Regions from separate parts of the Exiguobacterium sp. ERU653 genome, predicted to be linked through region 1. Evidence: a T-box and tRNA genes for the amino acid it is inferred to sense, from the RefSeq annotation. Region 1 holds a T-box; the other holds one or more tRNA genes.
What was found. A T-box is a leader RNA that pairs with one kind of tRNA and senses whether it is charged. The one in region 1 lies ahead of ileS (isoleucine--tRNA ligase), so its partner is inferred to be a tRNA-Ile.
Positions count from the first base shown of each region.

Region 2: it has a tRNA-Ile gene. The T-box ahead of ileS (isoleucine--tRNA ligase) is inferred to sense a tRNA for this amino acid. The anticodon was not compared.

Region 1 covers NZ_JACSKV010000001.1:392,657-408,032, forward strand. Annotated here, with positions in the region: gene KNO95_RS02065 (UDP-N-acetylmuramoyl-tripeptide--D-alanyl-D-alanine ligase) at 1-1,019, shown strand, start outside; gene mraY (phospho-N-acetylmuramoyl-pentapeptide-transferase) at 1,041-2,000, shown strand; gene murD (UDP-N-acetylmuramoyl-L-alanine--D-glutamate ligase) at 2,014-3,351, shown strand; gene murG (undecaprenyldiphospho-muramoylpentapeptide beta-N-acetylglucosaminyltransferase) at 3,348-4,424, shown strand; gene KNO95_RS02085 (cell division protein FtsQ/DivIB) at 4,439-5,209, shown strand; gene ftsA (cell division protein FtsA) at 5,438-6,724, shown strand; gene ftsZ (cell division protein FtsZ) at 6,772-7,914, shown strand; gene KNO95_RS02100 (purine nucleoside phosphorylase YfiH/LACC1 family protein) at 7,967-8,728, shown strand; gene KNO95_RS02105 (YggS family pyridoxal phosphate-dependent enzyme) at 8,725-9,378, shown strand; gene KNO95_RS02110 (cell division protein SepF) at 9,402-9,872, shown strand; gene KNO95_RS02115 (YggT family protein) at 9,877-10,146, shown strand; gene KNO95_RS02120 (YlmH family RNA-binding protein) at 10,150-10,920, shown strand; gene KNO95_RS02125 (DivIVA domain-containing protein) at 10,940-11,488, shown strand; T-box leader at 11,492-11,712, shown strand; gene ileS (isoleucine--tRNA ligase) at 11,765-14,491, shown strand; gene lspA (signal peptidase II) at 14,549-15,022, shown strand; gene KNO95_RS02140 (RluA family pseudouridine synthase) at 15,022-15,376, shown strand, end outside.
Region 2 covers NZ_JACSKV010000001.1:1,023,613-1,038,988, reverse strand. Annotated here, with positions in the region: gene KNO95_RS05405 (RNA degradosome polyphosphate kinase) at 1-872, opposite strand, end outside; gene KNO95_RS05400 (Ppx/GppA family phosphatase) at 875-2,404, opposite strand; gene KNO95_RS05395 (metal ABC transporter ATP-binding protein) at 2,592-3,353, shown strand; gene KNO95_RS05390 (metal ABC transporter permease) at 3,350-4,207, shown strand; gene KNO95_RS05385 (Fur family transcriptional regulator) at 4,200-4,625, shown strand; gene KNO95_RS05380 (NAD(P)H-hydrate dehydratase) at 4,663-6,051, shown strand; gene KNO95_RS05375 (hypothetical protein) at 6,084-6,668, opposite strand; gene ispG (flavodoxin-dependent (E)-4-hydroxy-3-methylbut-2-enyl-diphosphate synthase) at 6,744-7,865, opposite strand; gene KNO95_RS05365 (methyl-accepting chemotaxis protein) at 8,078-9,778, shown strand; gene KNO95_RS05360 (hypothetical protein) at 9,793-10,251, opposite strand; gene KNO95_RS05355 (Na/Pi cotransporter family protein) at 10,431-12,074, shown strand; tRNA gene KNO95_RS05350 (tRNA-Met) at 12,182-12,255, shown strand; tRNA gene KNO95_RS05345 (tRNA-Ile) at 12,263-12,336, shown strand; gene KNO95_RS05340 (alpha-amylase) at 12,451-13,923, shown strand; gene KNO95_RS05335 (superoxide dismutase) at 14,008-14,616, shown strand; gene KNO95_RS05330 (peptidoglycan D,D-transpeptidase FtsI family protein) at 14,774-15,376, shown strand, end outside.

The sequences.
Region 1 (15,376 bases):
TAGAAGAAATCAATCCGCTCGTGGTCGCGATTACGGGATCGAACGGAAAAACCTCCACGAAAGATATGATTGCCGTCGTCTTAGAAGAAAAGTATAAAACACATAAGACGGCTGGGAACTTCAACTCGGACGTCGGCTTACCGCTCACTGTGCTCAGAATGCCGTGGGACACGGAAGTCGCTGTATTAGAGATGGGCATGAACGGATTCGGTCAAATCGAACAATTGTCGAAACTCGCTAAACCGAACGTGGCCTTTGTTACGAATATCGGGGAGTCTCACGGTGAGCAAGTCGGAGGTCGTTCGGGTATCGCAAAAGCGAAGCTTGAAATCAAGGCGGGTCTCAAACCGGACGGTCGACTGATTGTCGATGCGGATGAACCGCTTCTCGCAAATCAAGGGTATAGGGTCGGATATGCTGAAACGGCCGATGGGAAAATCGACGTGGTCGAGACGACGTTCGATGCATCCATCTTTAAATACAACGGTGATTTATATGAACTGAAGGTGTTAGGTGCTCATCAGATTCGAAATGCAGCCTATGCGATTGCATGTGGATTGGAATTCGGTCTTAGTCATGTAATGATTCAACGCGGGCTAGATCGAATCAAGTTGACGTCGATGCGGATGGAAAAACAGATGTTCGGGGAAACACATCTCATTAACGACGCTTACAATGCGAGTCCGACGTCGATGATCGCAGCGATTGAAACGGTCAAGTCACTCGAAGGATTCTCAAAACGTGTGCTCGTCCTTGGTGACATGTACGAGCTAGGTGCCGATGAACGAGAACAACACAAACAAGTGGGCATCGTCGTGACGTCCCCAGTGACAGATTGCATTCTCGTTGGCGAAAAAGCAAAATGGATTGCGGATGGGATTCAAGATTCGCGTGTGAACGTCCACGTGGTCCCGACAGTTGAAGAGGCAAAGACACTTCTTCATCATTATCAGCGACCGGATACTGTGGTATTGTTAAAGGCATCTCGAGGACTGGCGCTTGAGCGTCTCGTTCAATAAATAGAGTAGTGAGGTAGCAACATGTTAATTAGTTTAATCGTATTAATCAGTTCATTATTAAGTGTCTTAATCGTCATGCCACGAGCGATTCCGGCATTGCGTCAGTTAAAGTTTGGACAGGAAATTCGTGACGAAGGTCCAGGTTGGCACCAAAAGAAGTCAGGCACACCAACGATGGGTGGAATTGTCATCTTGCTCGCCATTCTCGTCGGGTTCATCGTGTCCGTCATCTTTGGAGAAGCGGTCGCCGGATTCGGGACACTTTTATTCGTGACGATGGCGTTCGGGGTGATCGGGTTTTTAGATGATTACATCAAGGTCGTCAATAAGCGCAACCTCGGATTGACGTCCCTTCAGAAGTTGATTGGTCAAATCGGAGTATCGGTCTTGTTCGCATGGTTCTTATCACTCGGAGGAGAACTTGATACGTCGATTTCAATCCCGTTCACTTCGATCTCGTTTGATACAGGTTGGTTTTATATCGCCATCGTAATCTTTTGGCTCGTCGGATTCTCAAATGCCGTCAATTTGACGGATGGGCTAGACGGACTAGTTTCGTTCTCAGCTATCCCGACATTTACGTTCTTTGGAATCTATGCCCTTACACAAGATGAGCTTGGCATTGCCTGGTTCGCTTTTGCGGTCGTTGGCGCATTGATTGGATTCCTCGTCTTCAATAAGTATCCGGCGAAGATTTTCATGGGTGACACAGGGTCACTCGCTTTAGGTGGGGCTGTGGCCGGACTCGCGCTCATGTTAAAACTTGAGTTGCTTCTTGTCTTTGTCGGCATCATCTTCGTTATCGAAACGTTGAGTGTGATTCTGCAAGTCATCTCGTTTAAAACGACAGGGAAACGACTCTTTAAAATGAGTCCAATTCACCATCATTTCGAAATGGTCGGTTGGTCAGAATGGCGCATCGTGCTAACGTTCAGTGGAATCAGTTTAATTACGGCAGGTTTATCATTATTACTCATGTAAAAGGGTGAGACAGATGGAAAAGCAATGGCACAGTAAAAAAGTTCTCGTCCTCGGCGCCGCTAAGAGCGGAATTGCAGCGGCAACATATCTGCATCATGCGGGAGCAGATGTGACGATCAACACGGGGAACATCCCACCCGAAGACGAACAAGATAAAATTCAAGCTCTTGGAATCCGCTCGGTGTTCAATGAACATCCCGTCGGTTTATTGAATGAGACAGAAGTGATTGTTAAAAATCCAGGTATTCCTTATCAGATTCCATTGCTCCAAGAAGCAATTTCTCGTGAAATCCCGATTTATACCGAAGTGGAGCTCGCTTATTTGGCAACTGAAGCAGACTTCGTCGCCATCACCGGCTCAAATGGGAAAACAACAACGACGACACTCGTCTATGAGCTACTCAAAGGAGGGAAACGTCCGGTACATCTTGCAGGTAATATCGGATTCCCCGCGATTGAAGTTGCGGCTGATGCAAAGACGGACGATTTGATTGTCATTGAATTGTCGAGCTTTCAGTTGATGGGGGTCGAGTCCTTCCATCCGCGTTCGGCAGCATTGCTGAATCTATCAGAAGCCCATCTCGATTATCACGGCGACTTCGACTCGTATGCAGATGCAAAAGGAAACTTGTTCCGTCAGATGACACGTGACGACCAAATCGTCGTCAAATTGACAGACTCCGAAGTGATGAAACGTGTCCCTGCTCATCTTGCACCAAACACATTTAGTTTTGAGCGAGGAGATGCTTCCGTCGTGGACGGTTGGGTCACGGTACGCGGGGAGCGAGTCATTCGCGTGAACGAATTGGCATTAGGCGGTGCCCATAATGTCGAGAACATACTAGCGGCACTCCTGTTGGTCGAACCGTTTGATATTCCAAAAGCACACATCGAGCGTGTATTACGAAACTTTGGTGGTGTCGCGCATCGGACTGAAAGTTTAGGTGATGTTCTCGGACGTGCCGTCTACAATGATTCGAAGGCGACGAACAACGTCGCGGCGGAAGCGGCGCTACGAGGATTTGATGCTCCGATCGTATGGCTCTGTGGAGGACTTGAGCGGGGTGCAGATTTATCTTCGCTCGTCGCTGCCCTTTCCAACGTCAAAGCTGTCGTCGCGTACGGTGAAACGAAAGAGCGTTTCAAAGAACTTGGGGAGTCCCAAGAAATCCCATCTTTCACGGTCGAGACGTTAGCAGACGCCGTCACACTCGCGTTTGAGCAATCTGAAACAGGAGATATCATCTTGTTATCCCCTGCTTGTGCGAGTTGGGATCAATTTAAAACGTTTGAAGAACGAGGTGAACACTTCATCCATCTCGTTCGCGCATATGAGGAGGCGAACCGATGAAAATCATGATTTCTGGTGGAGGTACCGGTGGTCATATTTACCCGGCCCTCGCATTGATTGAGACGTTACAAAAACGTCACCCTAATTTACAGGTACAATACGTCGGAACGGAGAATGGGTTAGAAGCCGATCTTGTTCCTAGAGCTGGTGTCCCGTTCAAATCAATTCAAATCGCTGGATTGAAGCGCTCCCTCTCCCTCGAGAACTTGAAGACGGCGTACTGGTTCTTGAAGGCTGTACGCTCTCTAAAAAAAGATATGGCAGCATTCAAACCAGACGTCGTCATCGGAACAGGCGGATTCGTGTCAGGACCGGTCGTCTATACGGCGCAACAACTAGGTATCCCGACCATCCTGCATGAACAAAACAGCATCCCAGGGTTGACGAATAAGTTTTTATCCAAAAAAGCTGATCGGGTCGCTCTTTCGTTTAAAGGATCGGATGTCCATTTCCCAGGCGCGAACGTCCGCTTGATCGGAAATCCGCGTGGTAGCGAAGTATTGCAGACGGAAGTCGATGCGGCTGCCGTACGAGAACATTACCAGTTAGATGCACGTCCAATCGTCTTGGTATACGGTGGAAGCCGAGGTGCGGAAGCAATCAACCGTGCAGTTATAGAGGCTGTTCCAGCAATCTCGGACTTGCCAATCAATGTACTCTACGTAACGGGTAAAGTACATTACGAAGCCGTGTTAAAACAAGCGCCAAAGTCTGAAAATGTTCATATTCATCCATATGTGTATGATATGCCATCACTGCTCGCTTGTACGTCACTCGTCATCTCTCGAGCAGGGGCATCGACGATTTCAGAATTGACCGCACTCGGATTACCGAGCGTGTTGATTCCGAGCCCTTACGTGACGGCAGACCATCAGACAAAAAATGCTTCTGCCCTTGTCGAGAACGGGGCGGCGCTCCTCGTAAAAGAAGAAGTTTTGACGGGAGAAACGCTCATTCAAGCGATTCGAAAAGTCCTTGAACGTCAGGAAGAGATGGCGAAAGCCTCCCGTGCACTCGGATTCCCGGATGCATCAAATGCCTTGGCCGATTTAGTAGAAGAAGTCATTCGATAAAGGAGAAGAATCCGATGGAACCAAGTCAACAAACGGTACGCAGTTTAGAAGACCGTATTCCGTACATGAAGAAACAACGACGAAAAAAAGCGAATCGTCGGATGTTCTCTGTGCTCTCACTGTTTGGGATCCTTATCTTACTTGTGGTCTATATGCAAACCTCGATGTCGAACGTGAAAGAAGTGACTGTATCCGGACTCTATTGGTTAGAAGAGTCTTATGTGTTTCAAGATATGGAACTCGACACATCGACAAAGTTCATCGGTTTGTCCCCAAAAAAGATGAGTGCGCAAATGGAAAAGTTGCCTGGTGTCAAGCGGGTAGAAATTGATCGCTCTTGGTATAATTTGGTATACGTCAACGTAACGGAAGAGAAGATGATTGCATATGCGAGAGCGGACAAAGGCGACGTCGTCGTCTTAGCCGATGGTTCACTCCATCCGACAGGTACCATCACCGACCCGAGGAAATTAAAAGATGGTCCATTGCTTAGGGAATTTAATTCGGAGCAAGAGCTTGAAAAAATTGCGAGTGAACTTGAACAAGTGGATGATGCGACGCGTGCCCGTATGTCGGAAATCATCTTGTCAAAACAAAAAGGAGAACCGACGCGCTACGAGATCTTTATGAATGACGGAAATACGTTGCTCACACCGCCTTTGAAGTTAAGCGAAACCGTATCAAAGTATGGAGAAATATATGAAAACATCCCTAAAGGCGAGCGTGGAACAGTCGTCATGGATGGTGGTTTTTATTTTGTTCCATACAAGAAAACGAATGAATAATCAGTTATATTACAGTCCTTAGACAGATAAGGACTGTTTTTTTGTCGTTTGTAAACGAATTGATAACGCGAAACCGCTTAAATTGTAGGATTCTACCTTTTCTCACTATCTTATTTGTTGTAAACTTAGACGTGAGATATCTTGTCGAAACCAACAACTTTATTGGATATCTGTCATATTTGTCATGTAATTTGTATAGGAAAATTATAGAGCGGAGGTGTTTCCCTTTTGGAAGCGAATGGTTATGTGGCCGCATTAGATATTGGAACGTCAGAGATTAAGCTCGTCGTCGGTGAATTGCTCGGCGGAACGCTTAATATTTTGGCGGAAGGGTGTGCACCGTCTGCGGGTGTAAAACGTGGCGCTGTCGTAGACATCGATAAAACAGTCCAAGCGATCAAACAAGCCGTTGAACATGCTGAAACATCGTTAGGCGATCAAATTCAATCTGTATACGTTGCCATTGAAGGAGAACATATCCAAATTGCCCCATGTCATGGGATCGCATCCGTGAAGCGAGAAGATCAGGAAATTACAGATGAAGACGTGATGGAAGTCATTAATTCAGCTCAAGTGATGCGACTACCAGATGAAATGAGTGTCATTGATGTGATTCCATCTTCATTCACGGTCGATCAACAAACGGGTGTCGTGGACCCTCGTGGCATGCTTGGTTATCGACTAGAGATGCATGGGAAAATGGTTACCGGATCGAAGACAATTTTACATAGTATTCGTCGTTCGATTGAACGCGCCGGACTACGTCTCGAAGGATTTATTTTGGGGAACCTCGCGCTCGGCATGAGTGCGGCCTCTGTTGACGAAATCGATTTAGGGATTGGACTTGTCGATGTCGGACATGAAAAGACAACGGTCTCAGTATTTTATCGTGGAGACCTCGTCTATTCGTATATCCTTCCAGTCGGTGGCGATCATATGACGAGAGATTTAGTCTATAAATTAAATTGTAAGTATCAAGATGCCAAAGTGGCGAAAGAAGAGTACGGTCTCGCACTCGAAGAAATGGCTGATGAGACAGAAGGTTTCTCCTACACGAATATCAATGGGGAAGTGGCGTTTGAACCACAATCAGAAATTAGCTATGTTTTAGAAGCGAGAATAGAGGAAATGTTTACCCTTATGTTGAATAAGGTTCAAAAAGTAGGTGTTCCGACGCTGAATGGTGGATATTTACTTTGTGGTGGAGCAGCTGCTCTACCTGGTATTCAAGAATTGGCAACGCGTATTTTGGGCCAAAAGACGAGATTATATCAACCTTCGTCGATTGGGGTGAGACACCCAAAATATGCGACGGCAGTCGGAGTATTGAAATATGTCTTAATGAGTGATCATCACGTTTCAAAATCTCAACTTGAAAAACCGGAAGTTCGCTATGAATCGCTTAATAATAAGCAGGAAGCGACCGATACTCATGTTGGAGAGAACGAATACGAGACCGATCAAGAGTCGAAAAAAGGTTTTAGTCGTTTTATGGAAAAATTATTTGGCGTTTAAGCTGACGTTGTAATACAACTTGGAAAATATGTAGGGGGATACCTGAAATGATGTACTTTGATGAGGCGATTGACGCCGTAGCAAAAATTAAAGTAATTGGAGTCGGTGGTGGCGGGTCGAACGCTGTTAACCGGATGATTGAGCATGGGGTGCAAGGAGTCGAATTCATCGCTGTCAATACGGATGCACAAGCCTTGAACATGTCGAAAGCTGATGTGAAACTTCAACTTGGTGCTAAATTGACACGTGGTCTCGGTGCAGGTGCGAACCCTGACATCGGAAAAAAAGCGGCAGAAGAAAGTCGTGAACAGTTACTCGAAGCGCTTGACGGAGCGGATATGGTCTTCGTCACGGCGGGTATGGGGGGCGGAACCGGAACGGGTGCTGCTCCAGTTATCGCTGAGATTTCGAAAGAAATTGGCGCGCTAACAGTTGGTGTTGTCACAAAGCCGTTCATGTTCGAAGGACGGAAACGGATGCAACACGCCCAGCACGGGATACAGGCATTTAAAGAAAAAGTAGATACACTCATCGTGATTCCAAACGATAAGCTTCTTGAAATCGTTGAACGTAACACGCCGATGATTGAAGCGTTCCGTGAAGCGGATAACGTACTTCGTCAAGGTGTGCAAGGGATTACAGATTTGATTGCGATTCCAGGTCTCATCAACCTCGACTTCGCTGACGTGAAAACGATTATGACGGAAAAAGGATCTGCTCTTATGGGTGTCGGTGTCGCTACAGGTGAAAACCGAGCTATTGAAGCAGCAAAGAAAGCGATTTCGTCTCCACTTCTTGAATCTTCGATTGAAGGGGCAAAAGGTGTCTTGATGAACATTACGGGTGGACTTAGCCTCAGCTTGTATGAAGTGACAGAAGCGGCTCAAATCGTTCAAAGTGCAGCCGATGAAGAAGTGAATTTGATTTTTGGTTCGGTTATCAACGAAAACTTGAACGATGAAATCATCGTCACGGTGATTGCAACTGAATTCGCTGAGGAAGCGCAAGGGACGAATCCGTTCCCTCAGCAACCGAAAAAGCAGCCTGAAGTTGAGAACAAGGAACCTCAACCAAAAGCAAATGAAACGGCTCAACAAGATGAAGGGAACTTCCATCGCCCAGTGTATGGAGGAGACGTCCCAGATGAGACGATTAACATCCCTGCGTTCGTGAGACAACGTCGTAACTAAACAAGATAGGGATGCCGGTTCTCGGCATCCCTTTTTCTAAAAGGAGAGACCGATGCAACTGTTACATACATGGGAAACAAAGACGAATCGCTATCACGCCTATGTGACAACGCGAACGGATGGACACAATGCAGGGAATGTCGGACTTCACGTCGACGATGACATTGACCAGGTCGTTCTAAATCGTCAGTTTTTCTTTCAACAAGCTAACCTTTCTTTAGAAGGCTCGGTATGGACCGATCAAGTACATGAAACGAGCGTTCGATATGTGAATGCCTCGGATCGTGGGAAGGGTGCATTTCGATACGATGAAGCGATTCCGCAAACAGATGGTCTCTTAACTACGGAAGAATCGTTGCCGTTAGCACTTGTCTTTGCAGATTGTGTGCCGCTCTTCTTCTGTGCAAAAGACTATGGAGTCATTGGGATCGCCCATGCCGGGTGGAAGGGAACTGTCGGTAATATCGTCGAGTCTATGATTCGCGCATTCGAAGACAAGGGGATTGATGCTAAAGAAGTGGAAATGCTTGTCGGTCCGTCGATTTCAGGATACGACTATGAGGTCGACCGTCGTGTACTAGATGCGGTTCAATCCGTTTCGCCGATTGCCTATAACCAAGCGGTACGAGATGAGTCAGGCAATCATGCCCATTTATCACTTCAGACTGTTAATGAAGTATTGGCAAAAGAGCATGACACACCCGTCATCCAATCGAATTTAACGACTGGTGCAGACGCCCCGTTTTTCTCGTATCGTGATGGAGAGGTTAAGCGCCGATTTGCAGCAGTCATCGTCAAGGAGCGTAAATTGTGAGTATTTCAGATAATGTAAAACAAGTTCAATCGATTATGTCAGCGCACGTTCAAGGAGTGGAACCAACGTTAATCGCCGTCACGAAGTCGGTTGGCGTGGATGTGACGAATGCCCTCTATGAAGAAGGGATTCGTGATTTTGGAGAAAATCGTCCGGAGTCATTGCTCGAAAAAGTCGAAAACTTGCCGAAAGATGCGAGATTTCATTTTATCGGTACGTTACAGACGCGCAAGGTGAGACAAATCATCGATCACGTCGCAGCCATTCATTCTCTAGATCGGTTGTCACTCGCATCAGAGATTGATAAACGAGCAAACAGAACAATTGATTGTTTCGTTCAAGTGAACACGTCAGGAGAAGATTCAAAACATGGGCTTGAAATAGAGGAAGTCATGCCATTCATCGAGAATTGTAAACAGTATCCTCATATTCGAGTCATTGGGTTGATGACAATGGCGCCGTTCACGGAAGAAGAGACAATCCTTCGTGAGACGTTCCGTCGTTTACGCCATGTACGTGATGAAGTGACGGCAAAAGGATACGATCACGCTCCTTGCACGGAACTGTCGATGGGGATGTCAAACGATTATCCAATCGCAATTGAAGAAGGCGCATCGTTTGTTCGTATTGGTACCGTACTTGTGCAATAATATATCTTAAGGAGGAATCCGTTATGTCAATCAAAAACAAAATGAAAGATTTCTTTGGACTCGAGGAAGATCCGAACAGCACATATGAGGAAGAAGAGTATGCCGTCGCAAATACAGCAACTCCTTCAACGACTGAAACATCGGTCATGAAACAAGAGGATCGTCCAAAATCAGCGAATAACCTCGTCGCGTTAAATACGAAAAAGAAAGAACGTTCAAAAGTCGTATTGGCTGAACCGCGTGTGTTCGCTGAAGCACAGGACATTAGTGATCAACTAAAAGAAAACCGTGCTGTCATCGTCAATCTTCAACGCATGTCAAAAGAACAATCGCGTCAAGTCGTCAACTTCCTTTCAGGTGTTGTCTATGCATTGGAAGGGTCGATGACTTCGATTGGACATAACACGATTCTGTGTACTCCGAACAACGTCGAATTGACTGGCTCAATCTCAAACTTGATCTCGGAGGATGAACTTCACAGTAAAGGGTGGTAACTGAATGGAAAATGTAATTCCTGCCTTAGGCAACACGTTGAGTGATCTACTTGGCATCTATAGTTGGATTCTCATCGGCTATATCTTATTATCATGGTTCCCGAACGCACGTGAATCAAAGTTTGGTCAAATTTTATCGGCTTTGTGTGAACCGTTCTTGGCACCGTTTCGTCGAATCATCCCACCAATTGGTGGCATGCTTGATATCTCTCCAATCGTCGCTTTATTCGTGCTTCGTATGGCACAAGCCGGAATTGCTGCGATTTTCGGGTGATGTATGAGCGTCTATGACCACTACAGACCAAGTGAACGGGCGTTCGTCGAACAAGTGCTCGACTGGGTGCAACAAGTCGAGAGTAGTTATGTGTTGAAATTGACGGACTTTTTGGACCCGCGTGAACAACAAATCGTCAAACAGATTGTCGGTAATCAACTTGTGATGCATAGTGATGGCGGATTCGAAGGCGCAGAAAGGTGTCGACTTATTTTGGCTCCGGATTACTATGAACTGAATCCTCATGATTTTGAAATTGAAATCCGACGTATCGAATACCCAACAAAGTTTGTGGATTTGACGCATCGACAAGTGACGGGAACCTTACTCAATGCAGGGCTGAAACGTCAAAAGTTTGGAGATGTCGTCCTTCAAGATGAGATTGTACAATTTGCGACGACGCGTGAATCAGTCGGATTCATCGAAATGAATTTGGATCGTGTCGGAAAAGCGAAAGTTCGCATTTCCTCCGTTGAGCAAGACGAGATTCTTGTCGTTCCGACAATTGAATGGGTCGAAGGATTTGGTATCGTTTCTTCTTTACGATTTGATACGGTTGTGAGCGAGGTTTTAAACATGTCCCGTCAAAAAGCACAAGCACTCGTCAAACATGGCGACTGCAAAGTAAATCATAAAGTCATTGAAGATGCGAGCTTCATTCTCGAACCAGACGACCTTCTATCCGTTCGTGGACACGGTCGCATCAAATTGATGGAAATTCTAGGTTCGACCAAACGTGAAAAAATTAAAATACAGTATGGCACCATACGTTGAATTTTAGGAGGAAAGTCGAATGGCGTTGACACCGATTGATATTCATAATAAAGAATTCTCTTCCCGTTTTCGTGGGTACGACATCGATGAGGTCAATGAATTTTTAGATCAAATCATTAAAGAGTTTGAACTATTGATTCGTGAGAATCGACGGTATGAAGAACTTGTCAACGATATGCAAGCTCGCATTGACTACTTTTCCTCGATGGAAGATACGTTGAACAAGTCGATTATCGTTGCACAGGAAGCTGCGGAAGAAGTGAAGAACAACGCTCAAAAAGAAGCGAGCCTCATTTTGAAACAAGCAGAGCGTGAGGCGTACGCCCGTGAAGAAGAAGCAGCCCGAAAAGAGAAACTTGCTGAACGAGAAGTCGTTCAAATGCTCAAAAAGGTTGAGTTATACCGTACACGTTTCCGTGTCCTCGTAGATGCCCAAATGGAGCTCCTCAATAGTACGGAGTGGGAAACGATTGTCGGCGAGCCGCCTGTACAGACGGTTCTTGACGATAGAACTGAACTTGCGTATAATGACGACGAAGTCACACAGAATGAAGAACAACATGGATAAATGATCAACACGTTGAGTAGGACGCGTCGATCGAGTCATACCTACGAAGCGACTTAGGGGCGGTGAGAGCCTAAGAGAAAGACTCGAATCGGTATCCCCTATGAGTTGTCACGCTGAACTTGAGTAAGCGTGTCCGCCTGACCTCGTTATCGGTTACCGAGAGCGGTCTCATTTGAGGTGAGACTAGTAGGGTGGTACCGCGAGTCAACCAACTCGTCCCTATCAGGGATGGGTTGGTTTTTTTGTTTTCTAAAAAATGTTGATGGAGGAGTTTCGATGAACTACAAAGATACGCTATTAATGCCAAACACTGAATTCGCGATGCGTGGGAATTTACCAAAACGCGAACCAGCGATGCAAACGGAATGGGAAGACATGGACCTTTATAACAAGGTGCAAGAAAAAAATGCTGGGAAACCACAATACATCTTGCATGATGGACCTCCATACGCGAATGGCGACATCCACATGGGACACGCGATGAATAAAGTATTAAAAGATATCATCGTTCGTTTCAAAGGGATGAACGGATATCAGTCTCCAATGATTCCAGGTTGGGATACACACGGACTTCCAATCGAGAATGCCCTTCAAAAAGCAGGCGTCAACCGTAAAGAGATGACGGTCGCTGAATTCCGAGAGAAGTGTGCGGAGTATGCAATGGAGCAAGTGAATTCGCAACGTGAACAATTCAAACGTCTCGGTCTTCTCGCAGACTTTGAAAATCCATACATCACCCTCCTTCCTGAGTATGAGGCTGCACAGATTCGCTTGTTCGGAACGATGGCTGAAAAAGGTTATATCTATAAAGGGAAAAAACCTGTCTATTGGTCACCATCTTCTGAATCGGCACTAGCTGAGGCAGAAATTGAATACTATGATAAAAAGTCACCAGCAATCTACGTGGCATTCCGTGTCGTAGATGGGAAAGATACGTTGACGTCAAACGATCACTTTGTCATCTGGACGACGACACCTTGGACAATCCCGGCGAACCTTGGTATCGCGGTGAGTGATGAGTTGACGTATACGCGCATCGAACATGAAGGAAAAGGTTATATTGTCGCTGAGACGCTTGTCGAAGAAGTGACGACAGCGCTCGGATGGTCAGATTACACAGTGAGCGGTTCTTGGAATGGACGTGACTTCGAGTACATGACGGCACAACACCCGTTGTATGAACGCACGTCACTCGTCGTCCTTGGCGATCACGTCACAGCGGATGCGACAGGACTCGTTCACACAGCTCCTGGGCACGGGGAAGACGACTACCGCGTCGGACAAGCGTACGGATTAGATGTCCTTTGTCCGGTAGATGACCGTGGATATATGACGGATGAAGCACCTGGATACGAAGGGCTATTCTACGAGGATGCAAATAAGCAAATCGGGATGAAACTTGAGGAGAATGGATATTTGCTCAATTTAAAGTTCATCAAACACTCGTATCCACATGACTGGCGTACAAAGAAACCGGTCATCTTCCGTGCGACACCGCAATGGTTCGCTTCAATTAAAGATTTCCGAGAGGATATGCTCCGTGAAGTCGAAGAAGTGAACTGGGTCCCGGAATGGGGAATGACTCGTCTTTACAACATGGTTCGTGACCGTGGAGACTGGGTCATCAGCCGTCAGCGTGCGTGGGGTGTTCCGATCCCGATCTTCTATGCGGAAGATGGAACGGAAATCATCACGAACGAGACGATTGATCACATCGCAAACTTGTTCCGTGAACACGGTTCAAACGTTTGGTATGAGCGAGAAGCAAAAGATCTTCTTCCGGAAGGATTCACACATCCGAACAGCCCGAACGGAGAATTCCGTAAAGAACTCGACATCATGGACGTCTGGTTTGATTCAGGGTCATCCCATGCCGGTGTGTTAGAAGAACGTGAAAATCTTCGTCGTCCGGCAGATCTTTACCTTGAAGGATCTGACCAATACCGCGGATGGTTCAACTCATCACTCTCAACAGCTGTTGCGACGACAGGCAAAGCACCGTACCGTAACGTCTTGAGCCATGGTTTCGTTCTTGATGGGGACGGACGCAAAATGTCGAAATCTCTTGGTAACACCATTGCACCGAACGATCTCGTGAAGCAGTACGGTGCTGAAATCGTACGTCTTTGGGTCGCATCTGTCGACTATCAGTCTGATGTACGTGCGTCACATGACAACTTTAAACAAGTATCAGAAGTTTACCGGAAGATGCGTAACACAATCCGTTTCCTTCTTGGAAACTTGAACGGCTTTGAACCATCGATGCGTGTCGCGTTTGAAGATATGCCGGAAGCGGACCGTTTCATGGCAACGAAGCTCAAGCAATTGCAGGCGAAAGTTGTTAAAGCCTACGATGAATTTGACTTCATGGCCGTGTACCATCTCGTTCATAACTTCTGCGTCAACGAGTTGTCATCGTTCTACCTTGACTTCACAAAAGATATTTTGTATATCGAGCGTGAAGACGATCTCCGTCGTCGTGCCGTTCAGACGGTCATGTACGATGCGGTCGTCCTCTTGACAAAACTGTTGGCGCCAATCCTTCCACATACTGCCGACGAGGCGTGGAAAGAGGTTCCTGGGAAGTCAGAAGCAAGCATCTTCTTGACTGATCTTGAAGAAGTCGATGCGTTGACTACTGACGAGAAAACGTTGTTAGAGAAATGGTCGAAATTCCTCGTCTTCCGTGACGATGTCCTCAAAGCGATCGAAATCGCACGTGGCGAGAAGCTGATCGGGAAACCGCTCGAAGCCAAATTGATTCTTGCACCGAAAGCCGAGACTGCCGGCTTGTTGAATACAATCGACAACGTAAGCCAACTGCTTCAAGTATCACAAGTGGAGTGGGCTGAGACGGCAGACGTTGATTATGCGACGACAAAAATCACAGTCATGAAAGCAGATGGTGCCGCTTGTGCACGTTGTTGGACGTACTCGACAGAGGTTGGACAAAACGAAGAGTATCCTGAGCTTTGCCCACGCTGTGCATCAGTAATCGGTTAAGACGAACCGGAGTGGCGTCCCCACTCCGGTTTCTTAACGGCTTGAAAGGAGACGTATATGAAACGATATTATGGATTGGCCTTCATCTTGATTTTGCTCGACCAACTAACGAAATGGGTCGTTGTACAGACGATGACGATTGGTCAATCAATTGAGGTCATCCCGAATTTGTTGTATTGGACTTCTTATCGCAATAAGGGAGCGGCTTGGGGGATGTTAGAAGGACAGATGGTGTTTTTCTTCATCATCACGATTCTCGTCGTCGCCGGTTTGGTATACTTCTTACACAAAGAGGTGAACGGGTATCAACTTCTTGGATATAGCGTCGGATTATTGTTGGCCGGTGCCATCGGTAACTTTATCGATCGCTTGTTTCGTGGCGAAGTCGTCGATTTTGTCGACACGTATCCGTTCGGCTACAACTTCCCGATTTTTAACGTGGCTGATATGGCGCTCACGTTCGGTGTCATTTTGATGGTTATTGGTATTTTATTTGAAGAAAAATTACACAAAGAAAGGGGACAATCGTAATGGAATCCTATACTTTTGTCGCCGATGAAAAGGCAAGGATTGATAAGTGGGTAAGTGACCGTGGAGAGTGGTCACGCTCGCAAGTACAAGAATGGATAAAGACAGGGGTATTACTCGTTAATGGTACTGCCGTCAAACCGAACTATAAGCTCCAATTGGGCGATGAGATTGAAGTGAACATACCGGAAGCGGTAGAACTAGAAGTGTTGCCTGAACAAATTTCACTCGATATCGTATATGAAGACGAAGACGTCATCGTCGTCAATAAGCCACGAGGGATGGTCGTTCACCCTGCAGCCGGTCACACGTCCGGAACGCTCGTCAACGCCCTTCTCGGACATTGTGATGACCTAT
Region 2 (15,376 bases), 630 kb from region 1:
ATGAAAATGTCACGGTCGTGTAAATCGAGGACATCTTGTAGCATGAACAACAATTCTTTTCGTAATGAACGTTGTTGCACTTCGAGTCGGATGCCAACCCCGTAACGTCGTTTTTTCAGTTCTTTTTCGATTTGTTTCAAGACGTCGCGACTGTCTTCCTCATGAAACGGCATATCAGCATTACGGGTAATTCGGAATGGCATCGTTGATTCGACGACGAATCCTTTGAAGAGCGAGTCGATAAATTGAATGATTAAATCTTCTAGTAAAACCAAATCTGTATGTTCCTCATCATCGGTAGGCAGTTCCAGATAACGAGGAAGAACAGATGGAACTTGAACGAGGGCGAGTCGTTTCTTTCCTTCGCTGTTTGAAGCGATTTCGACGGCGATATTCAACGATTTTGATAAAAGCATTGGAAACGGCCGATAGGCATCAATTGCAATCGGAGTGAGGACCGGAAAAACATGTGTGCGAAAATACTCTTTCACAAAGTCCTGCTGTGTCTTGTTCAAATGTTTCGTGCGTAAAAAGCGGACATTCTGGTTAGATAGCTGTTTCGTGATTTTTTTATAGGTCGCATATTGGGTCTCGACGAGTTCCTGTGCTCGCATCGAAATCGACTTAATTTGTTGTTTCGGAGTTAGTCCCGTCTTATCTTCTGGACGGTTAAACCCGGCGAGTACCTCATCCTTTAATCCACCGACACGCACCATATAAAATTCGTCAAGATTTGAGCTGAAGATTGCTAAAAATTTTAAACGCTCCATTAGCGGATTTCGCTCGTCCATCGCCTCTTCTAGAACACGTTCATTGAAATCGAGCCAGCTGAGTTCACGGTTGTTGAAATGGTCATACGTATAGTCGGACATGTTTATTCCTCCTCACTTATAACGATCTCAATCGATTGGTCGATTGCGCGTTCTAAATGCTTTTTATGTCGTGTACTTCGTTGCAACTCAAAACGAGCAGACCCATTCGTCTCAAGAGAGAGTATAAGTCCGTCTTTTGACCTAGAAACATGTAGATCGGTGACGATTTGGCGTTCGGTCAAATCGAAGGCATCGACGAGCTTTACAATGGAACCGAGCAATTCAAGACTCTTTAACAACTTTTGATCAAACCACTTCGGAAATGCTTCGATATGTTGTTCTAATACTCGTTTTGATTTAAATGATGTGACGAGAGCAAGGGCGAGACGGTCTTCGTTGTTTAGCCCTTTAAAATCGTTTGTAGTGATTAAATGGAACGTGTGGTCGCTCTTGTTGTTATGATCGATATACTCTCCGACATAAGCGAGGCGACAGGCCCCTTCAAGAAGCCCTGGTTCGAACGGTTTCGGTTTAATCACTTTTTCTTCAATCAATCCGGTATACAACTGACGGGCCAAGCGAATCAAGTGTTGATGGCGGGTGGGGTTCACATCATATTGTTTTTCAAAATGTCGGAAGCTCTCTTCTTTGACGTCGGCGAAACGGACTTTGTCGTGCTCATGTAAATAGTTTTCGTAGAAGAGGCCTTCACGAAGCCCATTGTTACTCATCGTAAATTCAGGAACTTTCAAATATTTTGCTAGTTCTCCGATTGCTGTGACAGCAGGTGCGATGATGTCGACGCGGTCTTTAGAGAGTCCGTCCAAGCGTCCGAGTTGCTTACTCGACATTCCGACGAGCTCGTCTACAACTTCCTCAAGTTGATCAGCAGAGATTGTATATTGATGAATTCCTTCAAGTGGAAAGTTAGATAGGGTCTGTTCAACACGAACTAAGTTTCGAGCTGTCCCACCAACACCGACAAGTGGGACGCCATGAGGTTCCAACCATTCAATTTCTTTGAATGCTTTCTTCAAGTATGAAATCAATGCCTTACGTTCGTCTTTCGTCATTGTATCGTCTTTCATAAACTCTTTTGTCAATGTGACGGCACCGAACGGGAAGCTGTGATAAAAGACGAGCTCTCGGTTCTGAAAATAGGTGACTTCCATTGATCCCCCGCCAATATCGACCGAGTAGCCATCTTCAACATAGGTCGAATTGACAATGGCTGAGTATCCGTAATACGCTTCTTCATAATCACTTAACAAACGGATGGTCATGTCAGTAGATAGCTTTACTTGTTGTAAAATTTCATCCGAATTATTAGCGTTCCGAATGGCAGCCGTCGCCACAGGGACTACATCGGTAACGGTGTGATAATCGTTTAATTCCTTAAAATGACGTAATGTATCGATGAGCGCAGCGATTCCTTCATCTGTCATTTCATTCGAATCATTAATATGACTGGATAAACGAGCGACCTCTTTCACGTTCAAACGCTCAAAGTATTGTCCTTCCTCGTTGACTTCAAAAATGACGTTCCGGATCGAGTTGGACCCGATATCAATGACTGCAAGTTTCTTTTCCATAAAACCATCCCCTTCATACTAATAGTGTAATCGACAAGCTTTTGAACGAACATATGATTTACGTGAATTTTAACATTTCGCTGAGGGGGAAACCGGTCTTGCTTGAAGACATGTCTAATATTTTGTATAATACAAACGCCTAGGAAGTAGAAATGATTACGATTTATCAAATGAGAGAAGGGATTAGATGACAAAATCCGTCGTCAAATTAAACGATGTGTCTTATTTCTATGATGGGACACCGGCCTTACAACACGTATCGATTGATATTCGACAAGGGGACTTTGTCGCAATCGTTGGAGAAAACGGTTCTGGGAAGTCGACCTTGATTCGAACCATTCTTGGTTTACTAAACCCACAACAAGGGTCTGTCGAACTTTTTGACAAGCCAATCTCGCAGTTTAAAGACAAGTCTCGTATCAGTTACGTTTCCCAAAAAGCGGCCTCGTTTAACTCGGGATTCCCGGTTACGGTGGAAGAGGTCGTAGCAATGGGAAGATATGGTCGCCTTGGTTTATTCAAACGTCTCAAAATAGAAGATCAAGCAGCGATTCAAAATGCTCTTGAAACGGTAAATATGTGGCAGTTTCGCCATCGTAAAATTGGAGAATTATCAGGTGGGCAGCAACAACGGGTCTTCATCGCACGGGCGATGGTTAACCAGCCCGATCTATTGATTCTCGATGAACCGACCGTTGGTGTCGACCAAAAGCATCTACAGGATTTTTATGAAGTATTGCATATGCTCAGAGAACATACGACGTGTACATTCGTACTCGTCACACACGATTTGAACGTTGTGACGGACCTCGTCACGAAAGTCGTCCATCTTGATCATGGAAAATTGGCGTGCAATTGTGGTTTAAGGGAATATAGTGAGCTCGGTGAACTGGCATCATCCATCAAACCATATCCTGTCAAAGTTCTCATTCACGAGGGTACAAGATGATTGCAGATCTCTGGACATATAGTTTTTTACGTTATGCGTTCATCGCGGCACTTGTCATCGGCTTCACTGCTCCTTTAATTGGTTCATTTGTTGTGGTCAGACGAATGAGCTTGATTGCCGATGCACTGTCACACATAACCCTTGCCGGTATTTCATTTAGCTTATTTCTTGGACAATATATTGCCTTGTTTGCTGGGCTAAACCCGCTTTATATGGGTACGTTAATTTCGGTGCTAGCGGCACTTGGGCTCAATTGGTTGCGCGGGAAATATATTCACTTTCAAGAACTGTCTATTCCAATTATGATGTCTGCAGGGATGGGACTCAGTGCAATCTTCATATCGCTCTCTAGAGGCTTCTCTATTGATTTATCATCACTCTTATTCGGATCGATTTCTGCAGTGAGCCAGTCTGATATATCATTGATTGTTGGTGTAGCAGTTGTGACCCTAGTTGTCATTATCATCTTTTATAAGCAACTGTTGTTCTTGTCATTTGATGAAGAGCAAGCAAAAGTCTCTGGACTGCCAAGTACGATGCTCCACACGCTGTTCATGTTCATCGTTGCGCTTGTCATTGCTGTGAGCATGCGAATTGTCGGTACGCTCCTCGTCTCTAGCTTGATTACCCTACCGGTCGCAGCTGCGTTACGTTTCACCTCAAGCTTCAAACAGACGATTCTTTGGTCCGTCATCTTTGGAGAGGTCGCGACAATCGGTGGACTTGTCCTTGCCTATGACCTCGATGTCGCACCAGGTGGGGTAATCGTGTTGATTGCTGTCAGCATTCTTGCCATCGTTATGTTACTTGAAAAAGTGATGAGTTTCAGGAAAAAGGAGGTATATCATGAATGAGACAGAAAGACTGGACCGACTTCGTTCGTCCTCTTTAAAAGTCACACCGAAACGTCTGGAAATGTATGCCTATCTCTCTGAAGAAGACCGCTATATCAGTGCGAAGGAAGTGCTTGAATATATGCGGGATAAGCATCCGACGATGAGTTTTGATACAGTCTATCGGAATCTCAAATCGTTTGCTGAAGAAGGTTTACTCGAAGCGACAGAGCTAGACGGGGAAAAGTCGTTCCGTGTCACGTGTAGTGCGAACCACCACCATCATCATTTGATTTGTCGAAATTGTGGGAAGACGAAGCTACTCGATTTGTGTCCAATGAGATTCGTAGAAACGCTCGATCCTGAATTTGAAGTGGTCGACCATAAGTTTGAGATATATGGGTATTGTAAAGAATGTAAGCAAAAGGGATTGAATTGATTCAATTCCTTTTTTGTATCGAAAGGGGGGGCTTCAAATGATTTATACAGCTGCAGAAATCAAACAGATTGATCAAACCGCTACTCAAAACGGGATGCCTGAGTCGGTATTGATGGAACGGGCGGCCTCGGCAATCGTGCCTAAACTTCCAATCGAATCGCATTCAACCATTTTGGTGGTGTGTGGTACCGGAAACAATGGAGGGGATGGCTGGGTCGTCGCAAGAGAGCTCGCCGTAAAAGGACATGAGGTGAGTGTATGGTTACCACTTGGTGATAGTAAATCAGAGGCAGCTTCGACACACGCGGCATATGCGTCTTCGCTCGTTCGTGTGATTGAACAACCTGTAGCAACGGATATTGTCATTGATGCTCTTTTCGGAGTCGGACTGTCTGGTCCCGTGACTGGAAAAGCAAGGGACGTGATTGAATGGGTGAATCAACAAATGGCAACCGTCTTATCGATTGATCTTCCTTCAGGAATACCGAGTGACCATGCACGTGAGTTTGATGGTCTGGCGATTCAGGCAACACGCACATATTGTTTGCACGGATACAAACGTACTGCGTTTTTAAATCGTACGTCGCCATATTACGGACAGATTGAACGAATTGATATTGGATTACCGCATACATCGAATTGGAGCGTGTTGACCGAATCTGATTTCAATCGGTCATTATTGGAGCGGGACCGATTTAGTCATAAAACAGACTATGGACACGGTATACTTATCGGTGGAAGTCGTCATTTGTTAGGCGCACCATTTTTAGGAGGTCGTGCTGCGATTCGTTCGGGGATTGGTTTATTAAATCTCTCCGTCCCACGAGAAGCAAGCCCGTTCATTTCCACATTGCCTGAAGCGATGTACAATCAACATACGGATGTTCTAGAGCAATCATATGATGCGATTGCAATTGGTCCCGGTATGGTGGAAGGTGAGGGGATGGATACCATCTGGCAACAAGTGAAGCACCAGTCTTGTCCCATTATTGTCGATGCGGGAGCGCTCTCGACGAGACGTTTCGAAACACGAGGTCCGCTCATCTTAACGCCTCATCCTGGCGAATTTTCCAGACTGACCAATCAATCGGTTGAAGAAATCGAAGGGGACCGTTTCGCTGTGGCCAGCGAGTTCGCGAAACAACATCGAGTTCATTTGATTTTAAAAGGCACGTATACCCTCATCGTCACACCTGATGGGAAAGGTGCCGTCAATACCGTAGAAGCGTCTGCTTTAGCGAAAGGTGGGAGCGGAGACATATTGACGGGAATCTTACTTGCGCTCTGGTCAAGAAAAGGTGAGCTTCAATCTCCTAGTGAGCAAGCTGTATTGTGGCATGCGCTCGCCGCCAAATCGATTAGTCGAACGATACACCCCGCAAGTGTACTAGCAAGCGATGTAATCGAAGAGCTCGGACGAATTTAAAAAGGCAATCCCGATTGCGTCGGGATTGCCTTTTAACGTTGCTGTAGAACGATTTGTTTCTCTATTTGTGCGACATGATGGTGCGCCTCGCGCCATGTCGAAATGCGGGTCACGCCCTCTGGTAACGTCTTACGATTATAAGGTGCATCGAATAGGAGTACCGGGATTGATGTTTCTTCATGAATCGAGATTGCGTTCTCATATCGATCTTCCATAAACAGTTCGAGTGACAAGTCTTTGACGACATTGATTTTATCATGGGAACCGGTCATGACCAACGAATCGAGCGGAAGGCGATGCTGTTTGATCCATTCTTCCGTAACCGGTCGCACGGCCTCACTTCTGGCAGTGACGTAATGCAGATGATGTTGTCGCTTTAGCTCCCATAACACATTAAGCACATCGGAGTGCGGAAGGGAACGGCGGTAAATCGCTTCCTCATGCCCCTCTTCAATCATAAACTTCCAAAATTCATGTTGCTCCATCGTTGTATACGTATGCAACTCGTACTCGGTCGCACGATGATAATCAATCGAATAACCGAGTGATTCATTCATATATAGGAAACAACTTTTAGGATCTGTAACGGTTCCGTCCAAATCAATGCCGATTCGCATCTCATCACTCCTCCTCACATGCCCTCTATTCTATCAAAAACCCGTACGGTTGCAACCGTACGGGAATGAGATTTGTTAATTTGATTGATTTGCGAGTTCCTGTTCTTCGCGCTCACGTTCAGCCATTTTTTCAGCGGCGATGGCATCGATTTCTTTTTTCAATTCTTCGACCATCGTCGCTTCAGGCACTTTACGGATAATCTTTCCGTGACGGAAGAGGAGACCTTCGTTACGTGCGCCAGCGATTCCGATATCGGCTTCACGAGCCTCACCCGGACCGTTTACCGCACATCCGAGAACGGCCACTTTAATATTGACGTTAATATTTTGAATGTAATCTTCTACTTCTTTTGCAATCGAAATCAAATCGATTTCAATTCGCCCACACGTTGGGCAAGAAATTAGAGTCGCGGCATTCGCTGCAAGCCCGAACGACTTGAGTACTTCTTTTGCAACTTTTACCTCTTCTACTGGATCATCTGAAAGCGAGACCCGAACAGTTGAGCCGATACCGAGTGAGAGGATAGCGCCGAGTCCGGCCGCTGATTTGAGTGAGCCAGAGAAGAGCGGGCCAGACTCTGTGATTCCGACATGGAGTGGATAGTCGAATGTCTTCGCAGCGAGCGTGTACGCTTCGAGTGCGAGATTCACGTCAGACGCTTTGAGCGAGATGATCGTGTTGTAGAATCCGAGGTCCTCGAGAATCTTGACGTGGTGCATGGCACTTTCAACCATTCCTTGGGCAGTCGGATAACCATACTTTTCAAGGAATTGTTTTTCTAATGAGCCAGCGTTGACACCAATCCGAATTGGAATCCCTTTTGCTTTTGCTGCGTTTACGACAGCTTCTACTTTCTCACGGCGACCAATGTTACCCGGGTTGATGCGAATTTTATCGACGCCACTTTCAATCGCTTTTAAGGCAAGCTTGTAATCGAAGTGAATATCGACGACGAGCGGGATGTTGATGCGGCTCTTGATTTCAGCTAATGCGTCAGCTGCACGTTCGTCTGGACATGCCACGCGAACGACTTGGCAACCAGCTTCTTCAAGACGTTTGATTTCGGCGACTGTCGCCTCGACGTCATGTGTTTTCGTTGTGGTCATAGATTGGATAATGACTTCGTTAGATCCCCCGATAATCAAGTTACCGACACGAATCGGACGTGTTAATGAACGATGCAAAATTTCTGACATATACGTAATCTCCTTCTTTTGGAAAGAATCCAATCGATTTAAGATGATAAGGTTTCTTCATTATCATAACGAAAAGAATGTGAAAAAGCATCTAGGATGCGTAACGGATGTGTGCTCTTTACAAACTATAACGTTATCTTAACATCTACTTCATAATTTTCCACCGTCTCAAGACCGATATATAGGCGAGATTATAAAAAGAGGTGGCACACGTGAAGTGGAATTTCAAACGACATCTAATCAAAAAAGCCAGAAATGAAACCAAGAAAAATAAACGTCTAAAAATGGCACACCGTCTTCAATGGACACTGATGCCAATCGTCCTTCTTATCTTCATACTCACATTTAGTTGGTTCGCACTAAAATCTGAACAACTGTTGTCAGCGGAGATTGAGCAACGTCTCCTGCGAGAAGTCACGGTTATGCGAGAATCAATTAAGACCTCATACAGTGCCTATGTCGCTAACGAGAAACAATTGAATCGTTCACTGAAGTCTACCTATATGCAACAAGCATCGATCTTATCGGGAGATGAGATGGATGCGGCTCAATTTTTAGTGAATGAGCAGTCGGTCGTGCAATTGACAGGGAAGAAAGGAATAACGGCAGACAGTTCTATAGAAGATATCTTTGAGAATTCTAAATCGGAAGTGATAGAAACAGAGCGATTATTAATTGCTTCCGTACCGATTCCTGAACTGAAAGCAGATTACGTTCTTGTCGTCACGAAAGAATCTGTTCTCGGTTCGATGAGTGAGTTACGGAGGCATATCGTTTACATCTTATTGATTGCGATGATTGGGATGACCTTTATGTTTACACGGTTCATTCACCGTGAAGTAAAGTCATTAAGTGTTCTAGCCAATTCGTTACGTCGCGCTGTCGAGTCGCGCCGATTCGACGATGTAATGCTTGGAGCAAAGTCAAAGGAAATACATATGTTAGAAACGGAATTCAATGCGTTCATTCATCTGTGGAATCAATCGATGACAATGATGGGGAAAACTGCAATAGCATTTAATAAGAGCTTGCCAGTCTTCAAACAAGAGCTATTGAACAGTCACCATCAAGTGGAACAGTTTAGAGAAGTCGCAGCCACTGTAGAGTCTACGAGTCACTCTTATCAATGTGTGACGAGCGGGTCTTCATCTAAAATGAGAGAAGTGACACAACAAATTGAAGTGCTCGAACAACAAATTACAAGTGTGGATGAACGAGGGAATCGATTAAAATCAATTTTACATGAAGAGCTTGAAACATTCTCTGCAGTGAAAGAAGTCAGTGCCTATGTCGAGCGTCAAGTTGAGTCTATTCAGCAAAAGCTTATGGAAAGTGAAGTGAACTCTTCAAAGGCAGATGAAGCGCTAAAGAGTATCCTCTCCGTCTCGACAGCGACAAAAATGCTGTCATTAAACGCATCAATCGAGGCGGCACGAGCTGGAGAACACGGCAAAGGATTTGCTGTCGTTGCGAATGAAGTGGGCAACTTGGCCAAAATGACAAATGAGGCAACGCTTCTAGCGGTCAGTGCCATTGAAGCGCTGAACATAGAACGAACAGACTTGCTATCTGAAGTCAATGACTTCATTGGGGAGATTCACCTTCTAAAAGATGCGGTCGATCGTGTCGAGACTGGTATCGAGACGATTGATTACGAGATTAAAGTTCAGCTAGACGAGTTTCAGGAAATTACTGTTCATACCTCTAGTACAGGGGAGCGGCTCGTTCAATTGATGGAATCGAATGAGAAGTTACGAGAAATCAGTTCATTGCTTGAGCGGAAATTGAGTGATTTAAATGAAGGGGTAGATCGTTGGTCGAATGTTCAACGCTCACTACAAGATGCTGGCACGAACTTAAGAGACCAAAGTGAGGCGCTGAATCAAACACCTGAGGAATTGTCACCGACATAAACAACGTCGAGCGTTCAAGAGGACGCCCGACGTTGTTTTTTTTGTGGCACTTTCGTCAGAGGATAGATAACATACCCTAATCCAATAATCAAACCAATAACTATGAAATTTGAATTGATATGATACAACGTGACTAACAGAACAGTCGGCACAAGAGTCGTCGACACGGCATATGGCCAAGATTGACGATAGGGTAACATATTTTTTGAATAGATTTTCGTAAACAATTGGACGAATAAAGCAGTGATGGATACCCAAATCAAATAGAAAAAGAAGATTGCGAAGCCGTGTAAAAATAGCCACATCGGAATAAAAAAGTCAGGACGAATTACTAAAAAATCTAACGTAGTGATGACAAGCGTCAGAATAAAAGCTGCGCCCATATAAGCATGTAGTGGCGCAAGACGAAGTCGTAACACTTGTTTTGAAGGGACTAGACTTGAGCGGAGAAACGTGAAAATCGTGGATAACATATAAAAACTCCAATCTGTTATATTACAAAGACTCATAAATAGACAATTTTGGTACAGCGTTTTAATAAAACTTTTACATAAAACGTGTTTACATGAAGTTGCCGATGAAGGCATAATGAGTAGGGCATTAAAAACCAAGCAAATCCAACCAATTCTTAATTAAAAGGAGTACAAAAATCGTGGAATACAATTTGCAAGAAATGTTATTCATGTTTTTTGGAGGTCTAGGGATCTTCCTCTTCGGGATCAAATCGATGGGAGACGGACTCCAAAAGTCTGCAGGGAATCGCCTGCGAGACATCCTTGATAAGTATACAACGAATCCTTTCCTCGGTGTACTCGCCGGGATTATCGTTACAGTATTGATTCAATCTTCTTCAGGTACTACCGTTATTACGGTCGGGCTGGTCAGTGCTGGCTTCATGACGCTTCGTCAAGCAATTGGAGTCATCATGGGTGCAAACATCGGTACAACGGTCACGGCATTCATTATCGGATTCGATGTCGGTGAATATTCGCTTCCGATGATTGCAATCGGTGCAGTCCTGCTCTTCTTTTTTAAGAAAGAACGTTTTCAACACCTTGGACAAGTCATCTTTGGTCTTGGGGCACTTTTCTACGGTCTTGAGTTGATGGGAGACGGGATGCGTCCACTTCGTTCAAGTGAGTATTTCATCGACTTGACACAATCTATGAGTGACAATCCGTTCCTCGGAGTCATCGTCGGTACAGTATTTACTTTCATTGTACAATCATCTTCCGCAACAATTGGTATCTTACAAGAGCTATATGCTGGAGGGTCAATCGACTTAGACGCTGCACTTCCAGTATTGTTCGGTGATAACATCGGAACAACAATCACAGCGATTCTCGCATCAATCGGTGCGTCAGTTGCCGCACGACGTGCAGCAGCAGCGCACGTCATCTTCAACTTGATTGGTACGACAATCTTCATGATTTTGTTAATTCCTTTTACAAATTATATTTATTGGATTACAGACTTCTTAGCAATTGAAGACAAGATGCAAATTGCATTCGCACACGGTACGTTCAACTTTGCCAATACATTCATTCAGTTCTGGTTCATTGGTTCGATTGCTTGGCTTGTGACGAAAATGGTTCCTGGCGAAGATTCAATCGTTGACACGAAAGCGCAACACTTAGATCCAATCTTCATTCAACAGTCACCATCGATTGCCGTAGAACAAGCAAAATATGAAGTCATCCGCATGGGAGATTTCGCAAAACTTGGTCTTGATGAAGCGCGTAACTATTTGACTACAGGCGACAAAAAACACTCTGAAAAGTCAGCTCATATCGAAGAAGCGTTAAATTCGTTAAATGCCAAAATTACTGATTATCTCGTGAAATTGGCCGCAGTTGATTTGACAGAACAAGAATCACAAGAGCACAAGACACTCATGCATGCAATCAACGACATCGAACGCATTGGTGATCATGTTGAAAACATCATTGAGTTAATCGATTATAAGACAGCTACGAAAGTCACACTGTCGGCTGATGCTCAAAAAGAATTGACTGAAATGTATGACCTTACACGTGAAACGTTAGAGAAATCACTTCAAACGTTGGCGAGCAGTGATATGGTCGAGGCACGTAAAGTCATTGAAATGGAAGCGAAGCTTGATATGCTCGAGCGTCAATTCCGTAAGAACCACGTCGTCCGCTTGAACAAAGGGACTTGTGATGGACAAGCAGGTATGTTCTTCGTTGATATGCTCTCAAACCTTGAGCGAATCGGTGACCATGCGATGAATATCACAGAAATCACACTAGAAGATGCAAACGAAGTAACCGTATAAGAACTGGGCACTCCAAATGAATTTTTGGAGTGCTTTTTTCTGTTCGGTAAGGAATTTCCCTTGACACTCTAAAATATATTCAGTATATTATTACTGTATAACAACATGGCGGTGTAGCTCAGCTGGCTAGAGCGTACGGTTCATACCCGTGAGGTCGTGGGTTCGACTCCCTCCGCCGCTATTTATAAGGACCCTTAGCTCAGCTGGTTAGAGCAGACGGCTCATAACCGTCCGGTCGTAGGTTCAAGTCCTACAGGGTCCATTTTCCGACAACTTTCATTTTGTGAAAGTTGTTTTTTTGTTTTCAATCTAAAAATCGTGGGTAAATACTCGTTAGCATTTTGTTTTTTGAAAAATATGAAATGAGGCGAACAAAATGGAACGAAATCACACCATGATGCAGTTTTTTGAATGGCATGTTGAGGCAGACCAAAAACATTGGAAGCGATTAAAAGAGAGAGCAGAAGACTTAAATAAAGCTGGAATCACGGCCCTTTGGTTACCACCTGTTACGAAGGGACAAAGTGGCGAGGACACTGGTTATGGTGTTTATGACTTATACGATTTAGGAGAATTTAATCAAAAAGGGTCAATCGCCACGAAATATGGAACGAAACAAGAACTACTCGAAGCAACAGCGTATTGTCAACAAGAGTTAGGTATGCAAATTTATATGGATGTGGTCATGAACCATAAAGCAGGCGCGGATGCAACCGAGAACTTTGAAGTATTAGAAGTCGATCCGAATGACCGAACAAAAGTATTGTCAGATGAGCCGTTTGAAATTGAAGGTTGGACGAAGTTTGATTATGAAGCCCGAGACGGGAAATATTCGAATTTCAAATGGGACTACACTCATTTTAACGGAACTGATTATGATGCGGCGACTGACCGTTCTGGTATTTACTTCATCGTTGGAGAGAATAAGCGGTGGAATGATAACGTTGATGACGAATTCGGTGTTTATGATTATCTCATGTTCGCAAATATCGATTATCACCACCCAGATGTGCGTGAGGAAGTGTTGAACTGGGGTAAATGGTTCATCGAGGAAACAAAATGTGACGGATTCCGTTTGGACGCAATTAAGCATATCAACTATGATTTTGTGAAAGAGTTCAGCCAAACGATGCGAGAAGAGAAGGGGGATGAATTCTATTTAGTCGGGGAGTTTTGGAAATCAGACCTCGATGCGTGTCGAGCATTCCTTGATAACATCGATTATCACGTCGACTTGTTCGATGTTCCCCTTCATTACAATTTGCATCGCGCATCGCAAGAAGGGGCTTCATTTGATATGCGAACGATTTTTGATGACACACTCGTTCAGTCACACCCCCTTCATGCGGTGACATTCGTGGATAATCACGATTCCCAGCCTGAGGAGGCGCTTGAATCGTGGGTAGAAGAATGGTTTAAACAAATCGCTTATGGTCTCGTCTTGCTTCGTAAAGATGGATATCCTTGTGTCTTCTATGGAGATTACTACGGTATTGACGGACCACACCCGACTGATGGCATGAAACTTGCGATTGACACGCTCCTATATGCTCGTCGTGAAAAAGCTTACGGCGATCAGGACGATTACTTCGATGAGTCGAATGTCATTGGATGGGTTCGCCATGGGGCAGAAGAGATCGAACGTTCAGGATGCGCCGTTCTTATTTCAAATTCCGATGAGGCTGAAAAGAGAATGTTCGTTGGTGAAGAGCGCTCTGGAGAAACATGGGTCGATTTGACGAATACCTTAGAGGACAAAATTGAGATTGATGATGAAGGATTTGGGGTATTTAAAGTGGCGGCGGGGTCTATTTCTGTCTGGGCGTTACCGGAAGAAGATGTCGAGTGAAGCATTAGAATTGAGTAGACCGTCACATATCTGTTACATTTAAGACGAACGTTGTTCAAAACACTTTTAAGGGGGATTTTAGTAATGGCTAAATTTGAATTACCAAAACTTGATTACGCATATGATGCACTCGAACCACACATTGATGCTCGCACGATGGAAATCCACCACACAAAACATCACAACACTTACGTCACAAACGTAAACAATGCACTCGAAGGGAAAGATGTAGAGTACTCTTCACTCGAAGACTTACTCCAAAAAATCGATTCACTTCCTGCTGACATTCAAACTGCTGTCCGTAACAACGGTGGCGGTCATTGGAACCATTCATTCTTCTGGAAGCTCTTGAAGAAAAATGAGAATGGTACGCCGTCTGGAGACCTGGCTTCTGCAATCGACGAGTCGTTCGGTAGCTTTGACGCATTCAAAGACGAGTTCACAAAAGCTGCAACAACTCGCTTCGGTTCAGGCTGGGCATGGCTCGTCGTGAAAAACGGGAAACTTGAAGTGACGTCTACACCTAACCAAGACTCACCGATCATGGAAGGCGTCTCGCCAATTCTTGGCCTTGACGTTTGGGAACACGCTTACTACTTGAACTATCAAAACCGTCGTCCTGACTACATCAATGCATTCTTCCATGTCATCGACTGGGATTACGTTGCGAAATTGTACGCTGACGCTAAATAAGTCGTTCTTACCTGGGACTCTTACATGAGTCCCGGGTTTTTTTGTGCTTTTCATTATTTTGTAAACAAATTATGATATAGTGAAAATCGGATAAAATGACAGGTTATGCTGTTCTATATAATATAGAAGGAATCGATTGTGGAAGGAGTTAACGGACTTGGCTAAAAATCGTGTGAAAGTGCTGAAGAAACGGCGAAACCACTTACCGTTACGCTTGAATTTACTATTTTTTATCGTCTTCATTCTATTTGCGACTCTTATTTTTCGGTTAGGGGTCGTTCAAATCGTGAACGGGGAATTGATTGCTCGAGAAGTACAGAAAACGGAGTCGAGTAAAATCAAGTATGAGGTACCGCGAGGAAAGATTTACGACCGTAACGGTCAAGTGCTTGCGGATACGATTTCGAATTACTCGGTCATGTATCGCCGCTCGCAAGTGACGAAAACGGATGAACGGTTAGATGTTGCAAAAAAATTGGCAGAGATTGTCGATATTCCGAAAGAAGATCGTAAAATGACCGAGCGTGACCGCAAAGACTACTGGATTGCAACGAATCCGGAGTTAGCGCAAGAGCGCACTCAATCCTTGTTGGAGGCGTTATCGGAAGAGGAACGGGCGGCATTGTCTAACCAAGACGTGGATCGCCTTTTGCTTGACTCGATCACAGAAGAAGAGATCACGTTTGATGATGCGACAGAAGAAATCATCGCCATCAAGCACAATATGGAAAGCGGCTATGCATTAGACCCACAGGTCATC